DNA from 2 places in the Staphylococcus sp. TCBT05 genome. Region 1 is predicted to be linked to the other one. Evidence: a T-box and tRNA genes for the amino acid it is inferred to sense, from the RefSeq annotation. Region 1 holds a T-box; the other holds one or more tRNA genes.
What was found. A T-box is a leader RNA that pairs with one kind of tRNA and senses whether it is charged. The one in region 1 lies ahead of serS (serine--tRNA ligase), so its partner is inferred to be a tRNA-Ser.
Positions count from the first base shown of each region.

Region 2: it encodes a tRNA-Ser, which carries the amino acid that the T-box ahead of serS (serine--tRNA ligase) is inferred to sense. The anticodon was not compared.

Region 1 covers NZ_JBUQDQ010000005.1:331,606-336,053, reverse strand. The annotation lists gene ACY191_RS01480 (AzlD domain-containing protein) at 1-242, opposite strand, end outside; gene ACY191_RS01475 (AzlC family ABC transporter permease) at 239-934, opposite strand; gene serS (serine--tRNA ligase) at 1,439-2,722, opposite strand; T-box leader at 2,791-2,988, opposite strand; gene hutH (histidine ammonia-lyase) at 3,058-4,448, opposite strand, start outside.
Region 2 covers NZ_JBUQDQ010000005.1:6,214-10,661, reverse strand. The annotation lists gene gltB (glutamate synthase large subunit) at 1-454, shown strand, start outside; gene ACY191_RS00100 (glutamate synthase subunit beta) at 475-1,938, shown strand; tRNA gene ACY191_RS00095 (tRNA-Ser) at 1,998-2,090, shown strand; gene treP (PTS system trehalose-specific EIIBC component) at 2,466-3,893, shown strand; gene treC (alpha,alpha-phosphotrehalase) at 3,973-4,448, shown strand, end outside.

The DNA.
Region 1 (4,448 bases):
GTAGGTACCATCGTTATAATAAACGGGAAATTTAATGTGTAGCCAAGTCCATTGTCATGTTGCTCTATAACGCCATCTATAATTAATGCCGTGAATAGTGTAATTGGAATAAATGAGAGCCATTTGACGACCTTTTCAGACAACTGTATTTTCGTGATTAATATAAAAGGGATAACCCTTGTTAACCATGTAACTAACCCACACAACAAAATGATAATAAGCATATGTAGAGAAATCGTCATTTATCCATCACCACCCCAAGCATTGCCGCAACAACTGAAGCTAAAATAATCGCCAAGTATGACGGCATAAATAAACTGAACAATAACATCATAGCCACAACACAGATAATTAAGACAAAGTAAATTCTAATATGCGAGCGCTTTACCGCTTCAAATTGAGAAACCGCTAGAAAGATAAACATTGCTGTGATTGCAAAATCTAATCCTAAAGCATCCGGATGTTGTATGTATTTGCCAAATATAGCACCTGCAACAGATGACACTGTCCAAAATAAATACGCTGTAATATTTAAACCGTGTAGCCAACGATCATTTATCTTCTCACCTTTTAAATGTGGCGTGATAGCTACACCAAATGTCTCATCAGTTATAAGCGAAGAAAGCCCTAACCGATTTAACAATCCATAATCTTTATAATTCGGGGCTAATGTCATGCTTAATAAAAACATTCTCGAGTTAACTATGAATGCTGTAAGCACAATAGCCGTTATGGGTGTCCCTGAGATGACTAATGTACAAATTATAAATTGAGCAGCACCAGCGTAAATCACTAAGCACAATAATATAATTTCAAGAATACTAAAGCCAGAGGCTACAGCGACAATTCCAAATGATAATCCAACACCAGCATAGCCTAACAAAGTGGGGATACATTCTTTAACGCCTTGTTTAAATGTGATATGTTCTTTCATCATCTCACCCCTTGTTGATGTATTTTGATATTCACATTCTATTACAAACATTTAAAAACAACCATATCTTTTAGACTTCGGTATGTGTTACGTAAGACAAACTACAGTCTAAAAACGTTGCTATTACAGCAATTTTAAATTATTTTATAGACTCAGATTAATTTAGACCACCTGGCAGAAAAAGGTTTAACAACGCTACTATTAATTTGATTTTTAACCTTTTTTATATCGTTACACCTCCCCTACCCTCTTATGATAATTTGATAGTTACTTGCTTCCTGTATTTTAAAAATTAACTAGACTAAAAATTTGTTCAATATTTTGTATTAATATGGTTCACCTAATTAATAGTTAGGTAGATATGTCTTATTGCTAAATCACCATACTGAAAAAACGCAATTTGTATAAATCATGATAAATAAAAAGGCAATCTCAAAAGAAATTGCCTTTTCATTTGTCAGAGAACTGTACATCTCCGACGCTTCATTTATTATTTCATTTTAATTATTTAACTGGTCTAATTACAGTCTTGCCACCCATATAAGGAACAAGAGCTTCTGGAACAGTTACTGAACCATCTTCATTTTGATAGTTTTCGACAATAGCAGCAAAGGTTCTACCTACTGCTAAACCACTACCATTTAACGTGTGTACTAATTCTGGCTTAGCATTTTTATCTCGTTTAAATCTAATATTCGCACGTCTTGCTTGGAAGTCAGTAATGTTTGAACAAGAACTGATTTCTTTATAATCATTATAGCTTGGTAACCATACTTCTAAATCAAATGTCTTACTTGAACCAAAGCCAATGTCTCCAGTACATAAGATTACACGACGATATGGTAAGCCTAATTCTTCGAGAATTGCTTCAGCATGTGTTGTCATTTCCTCTAATGCATCAAATGAATCTTCTGGCTTTTCAAAGCGAACCATTTCAACTTTATCAAATTGATGCAAACGAATTAGACCACGTGTGTCTCTACCTGCTGATCCTGCTTCACTACGGTAACATGCTGACTGTGCAGTAAATTTCGCTGGTAATTCATCTGGAGCAATAATTTCATTACGGTAGTAGTTCGTTAATGGTACTTCCGCAGTTGGAATTGTGTATAGACCTTCCTTTTCAACTTTAAATAAATCTTCTTCAAATTTAGGCAATTGACCTGTACCATACATTGAATCAGCATTTACTAATTGTGGTACCATCATTTCAGTATAACCATGTTGTGTTGTATGCTTTGTGACCATATAGTTCATTAACGCACGTTCTAGTTGCGCACCTTCACCTGTTAAAAATACGAAACGTGCACCTGATACTTTTGCAGCACGTTCAAAGTTAACCATTTTTAAATCTTCTACTAAATCCCAATGTGCTTTTGCATCAAAGTCAAATTCACGAGGTGTTCCCCAACGTTTAAGTTCAACATTATCCTCATCTGAAGCACCTTCAGGTACATCATCTTGAATTACATTTGGAATGCGTGACAATTTATCATTTAATTCTTGATCAACTTGGTTTAAAGTATCATCCAATACCTTAATTTCATCACCTAATTTACGCATTGCAGCAATGGCATCATCTGCATCTTCTTTATTACGTTTCTTTTGCGCGATTTCACCACTGACTTTATTACGCTCAGCTTTCATTTCCTCAGCTTGTGCAATAAGTTGACGACGTTTGTCATCTAATTCTAAAACATCATCCACAACACTTTCTTCCATACCACGTTTTACAACTTTTTCTTTAACAAAATCAGGTTCACTACGGAATAATTTTATATCTAACATATGATTTCATCCTCTCATCAAATTTATATCTATTGGATAGTAACAAAAAAAGACCACATCCCCTAATTACAAGGGACGTGGTCTTGACGCGTTGCCACCCTATTTAACAGTCATTATAGACTGCGCTCTCACTAAAATAACGGCTAAAACCGATTGTTCACATATAAGTAGGTAGATTCATATTAAATATGATTACTTGTTCTCACTAACCACAAGCTCTCTGAAATCACGATATTAATACTACTTGTCCCACGAACAATATCTTATTAAGTTGTTTTAAATATAGCAAATAACATTATTATTTTCAAGAGAGAGCTTATTTATAACAACTTATTTTATTCATTATATGCAGCATCACGTAAATATTGTGCAACTGCTTCAATATCTTTATGAAATTGTCGATCTTCTGTAATTGATGGACAAATATGACGTAAAGTTTGAAATTTATCATACGTTTTAGGTGACAGTTTATCGATGTCTTTATACTCAACTGCTTGCAAGCCGATAATTGCTTCAATTGCTAAGACACGTCTTGCGTTTTCAATAATTTGATATCCGTGACGTGAAGCAATTGTCCCCATAGATACATGATCTTCTTGATTGGCAGAAGAGGGAATTGAGTCAACACTAGCAGGATGGGCAAGTGTTTTATTTTCTGAGACTAAACTAGCAGCGGCATATTGCATAATCATAGCACCACTTTGCAATCCTGGTTTAGGGCTTAAGAAAGCAGGCAATCCGTTATTTAATTGTGGATTGACTAGGCGTTCTAAACGACGTTCTGAAACATTAGCTAATTCGCTCACTCCGAGCTTTAAGAAGTCTAATGCGAAGGCTACGGGCTGACCATGAAAATTACCCCCAGATATCACAAGTGTTTCATCACCTTCATCGAAGATAAGTGGGTTGTCATTAGCAGCATTCATTTCAAATTCTAATTTTTCCTTAACATAATTCAATACTTGGAAACTTGCTCCGTGAATTTGTGGAATACAGCGTAAAGTATAGGCATCCTGCACGCGTATTTCACCTTGACGTGTTGTCAATTCAGAGCCTTCTAGCCAGTCTAACATACGCTCTGCTACTTCCATTTGTTCTTGGAAGTTTCTAACTTTATGTACATGCTCATTATAGGCATCTACTATGCCGTTTAAAGCCTGATGTGTAAACGCAGCAATCCATTCAGATTGATAGGCTAAACTTTCCGCTTCAATATAACTGATTACACCTTGCGCAGTCATCGCTTGAGTCCCATTAATCAATGCTAAACCTTCTTTAGCTTGTAATTGTAACGATTGATGATTCAATTTATTTAAGACGTACCGACTGTCTACTTCCTCTCCATTGAAATAAACACTACCTTCACCGATAAGTGCTAAAGCTAAATGAGATAGTGGTGCTAAATCTCCTGAAGCACCAAGTGAGCCTTGTTGCGGAATGACAGGTATAATTCGATTATTGATATAAAATATGAGTTGTTCAATTAAATCGACCGTCGCTCCAGAATGCCCCTTTAATAAGGTATTTAATCTCAACAACATCATCACTAATGAAACTTCTTCAGAAAATGGTTTACCAATACCACAAGCATGAGAACGAATGAGATTTACTTGAAGTTGATTGTATTCACCTTCATCGATACGTACATCACTAAACAATCCAAAACCTGTTGTAATTCCATATATTGTTTCTTTATTAGCGATTATATCTTCAACAGTTGCACGGC
Region 2 (4,448 bases), 330 kb from region 1:
AGTTGTCGAAGGCATAGGAGATCATGGTTTAGAGTATATGACTGGTGGACGTATTGTGATCCTTGGTGATGTTGGTAAGAACTTTGGCCAAGGTATGAGTGGAGGCGTAAGTTATATCTTCCCATCAGACGTTAAACAGTTTAAGAAAGAACATAAGTTAGATACGCTTGATTTCGATGCTATTACGGTAAAGGAAGAACGCTCAGTATTAAAAGAGATGCTAGAAGCACATGTTAAATATACCGATAGTACCAAAGCGAAAGAGATATTAGCAGATTTTGATAATATTGCTGATAAAGTTGTAAAAGTGATACCTAAAGATTACAAATTAATGATGCAAAAAATAGATTTACAAAAACGTAATTCAAGTCAATTAGATGAAGCTTTATTAAAAGCATTTAATGACAAACGCACACATATTGAATCAGAACAACAATTGAGTGCCGTTTATTAATCGTAGAGGGGGGATTTATCATGGGTGAATTCAAAGGATTTATGAATTATGAAAAACAACAACTACATGAATTGTCACTAGTTGATCGTTTAAATAATCACGAAGCTTTTCAACAAAGATTTACCAATGAGGAAGCGGCTGAACAAGGGGCGCGCTGTATGGATTGTGGCACACCATTTTGTCAGACAGGTGAACCGTTTGGTAGAGAGACGATAGGTTGTCCTATTGGTAACTATATTCCTGAATGGAATGATCTCGTGTATAGACACGATTTTAAAACGGCATATGAACGTTTGAGCGAAACAAATAATTTTCCGGAATTTACAGGGCGTGTTTGTCCAGCTCCATGCGAGCAGTCATGTGTCATGAAGATTAATCGTGAATCTGTAGCTATTAAAGGTATTGAGAGAACAATTATTGATGAAGCTTATGAAAATGGATGGGTACAACCGACAATTCCGACTGAACGAAAAAATGAAACGGTCGCAATTGTTGGGAGTGGTCCAGCTGGTTTGACTGCTGCAGATGAGTTGAATAAATTAGGTTACAATGTAACTGTTTATGAACGTGCGCATGAAGCAGGTGGTCTATTGATGTATGGTATACCAAATATGAAATTGGATAAAGATGTGATTCGTCGTAGAATTAAAATTATGCAAGATTCAGGTATTGAGTTTGTAACTGATACGGAAATTGGTGTCGACATCAGTAGAGAGGAATTAAATGAACGTCACGATGCTATTATTCTTTGTACAGGATCGCAAAATGCAAGAGATTTACCATTAGAAGGACGTATGGGTCAAGGTATTCACTTTGCTATGGATTATTTGACTGAACAAATGCAAGTATTGAATGGTGAATTGAGTGAACCTACAATCACAGCTGAAGGCAAAAATGTTATTGTTATCGGTGCCGGTGATACAGGGGCAGACTGTGTTGCAACTGCATTACGTGAAAATTGCAAGTCAATTGTTCAATTTAACAAATACACAAAACAACCAGAAGAAATAGAATTTGATGAAAATACGTATTGGCCATTGGCAATGCCGGTATTTAAAATGGATTATGCACATAAAGAATATCAATCACGCTTTGGTTTTGAACCACGTGCATACGGTGTACAAACAATGCGTTATGATGTGGATCACATTGGAAATATTAAAGGTGTATATACTCAAATTTTAGAAGAAACGGATGAAGGCATGGTCGTTGTTGATGGGACAGAACGCCATTGGCCTGCTGACTTAGTATTATTATCTATTGGCTTTATTGGTACAGAAACAACAGTTCCTCATGCGTTTGATATTCAAACTGAACGTAATAAAATCGTTGCTGATAATAAAGATTTTAGAACGAATCAACCTCATATCTTTGCTGCTGGTGACGCAAGAAGAGGTCAAAGCCTTGTCGTATGGGCGATTCAAGAGGGTAGAGCTGTAGCGAATTCAGTTGATGAATATTTGAAAGAAAAAACACTGGTGTAACACAAAAAAATGTTTGACTTTTATGACGGGCTATAATATTATAATTATTGTGTTCGTTTGGAGGAATACCCAAGTCCGGCTGAAGGGATCGGTCTTGAAAACCGACAGGGGCTTAACGGCTCGCGGGGGTTCGAATCCCTCTTCCTCCGCCATTGTTTTTTAAAACCAAGACTAATAAATAGATTTGACCACCACTTAATATGTATTAAGTGGTGGTCTTTTTTGTCTGCAGTGAAAGATGTATAACAGATTGAACGTGGCTATGAAACGAACTATCCATGTTAAAGCCATTACATTCTATAGTCGAAGATATCGTTAATCATATTATTTACATTTGAGTTTTTTATTAAGTGTCGTAAGCTTGATGGTTCCAGTTGCGCTTAAAAAGTGCTTATACATTATAAATTGTTATCGTTTTACAATAGGTTACTTTAAGAAGTAAAACATTTTCAAATGAAAGCCTTTACAAAACTTGTATAGACAAGTTATACTTTGGTTAATTACAAAATGTAAGGGAGTGGATCATCATGGCTGTGAAAAAGAAAGATGTAGAAGATATAGTCGAAGCGGTTGGGGGCAAAGAAAATTTGGACACAGCAACGCATTGTGTCACACGCTTAAGATTAGTCTTAAAAGATGATGATAAAGTGGATAAAGATAGATTGAGTAACAACGATTTAGTTAAAGGGCAGTTTAAGGCGGACAATCAATACCAAATTGTTATTGGCCCGGGAACTGTTGATGAAGTATATAAACAGTTTGTTGAAGTAACAGGTACGACTGAAGCTTCGAAGGAAGACGCAAAGTCAGCCGCAGCTAAAAAGGGTAACCCGGTTCAAAGATTGATTAAATTGTTGGGAGATATCTTTATACCAATCTTGCCGGCAATCGTTACTGCAGGTTTGTTAATGGGAATAAACAACTTATTGACGATGAAAGGTTTGTTTGGTCCAAAACCATTAGTTGAACAATTTCCGCAACTTGGCGACTTTTCTAATATTATAAATGTGATTGCAAGCACAGCATTTATCTTCCTACCGGCACTTATTGGGTGGAGTAGTATGAGAGTGTTTGGTGGTAGTCAAATTCTAGGTTTGGTACTCGGATTAGTATTGATGAACCCACAACTTGTGTCACAGTATGATATCGCTAAAGGTCATATACCAACTTGGCATATCTTCGGTTTAGAAATTAAACAATTGAATTATCAAGGACAAGTATTGCCGATACTGTTGGCTTCTTATGTATTAGCGCAGATTGAAAAGGGCTTAAATAAAGTAGTGCATGATTCTATTAAAATGCTAGTCGTTGGGCCTGTTGCATTATTAATAACAGGGTTCTTGTCATTTATCATTATTGGGCCGCTTGCATTATGGTTAGGAACTGGAATCACAAACGGTGTGACATTTGTTTTTGAACATGCAGGTTGGTTAGGCGGAGCGATTTATGGTCTGTTTTACGCGCCGCTAGTAATCACTGGTTTACATCATATGTTCTTGGCTGTTGATTTCCAATTGATGGGAAGCGAACTTGGCGGAACGTATTTATGGCCAATCCTTGCTATTTCTAATATCTGTCAAGGTTCTGCGGCATTTGGTGCATGGTATATTTATAAAAAAAGAAAAATGGGCAAGGAACAAGGTTTAGCAATGACTTCAGGTATATCTGGTTTCTTAGGAGTGACAGAACCAGCGATGTTTGGTGTGAACTTGCCATTAAAATATCCATTTATTGCATCTATCATTACATCAGGTGTATTGGGTGCGTTTATAGGCGCTAATAGAGTGCTAGGTAATGTAGGTGTCGGAGGTGTACCGGCAATTATTTCTATACAAAAAGAATATTGGTTAGTATATGGTATTTGTATCATTATAGCGATATGTGTACCATTTATACTAACAGTCTTTTTATCAAGATTTAGTAAAGAAGAAACGAAAGAACTTGTCGATGAATAGGGCGTGACAGCCAACAATTAAACTCGCTAAATGATATTAGCGAGTTTTTTTCAAATAATAACTTAAGGTGGTTTTAAATATGGAACAAAATGATTGGAGAAAATCAGTCGTCTATCAAATTTATCCGAAGTCTTTTAATGACACAACGGGTAGTGGTGAAGGAGATATTCAAGGCATTATAGAAAAGTTAGACTACTTACAATATTTAGGGGTCGATTATTTATGGCTAACGCCAGTGTATGAGTCTCCGATGAATGATAACGGATACGATATAAGTAATTACTATAAGATCAATGAGCGATTTGGGACAATTGAAGATTTAAAGTCACTCATTGCAAAAGCGCATCAACGTAACTTGAAAATCATGATGGATATTGTAATCAATCATACTTCTACAGATCACGAATGGTTTAAAAAAGCCTATGAAGATCAAGAAAGTCCATATAGAGATTATTATTTCTTTAGACGCTCTGCAGACAATAGACCGCCGACAAACTGGGAATCTAAATTTGGGGGAAATGCCTGGAAATATGATCCTAAAACAGAATCATACTA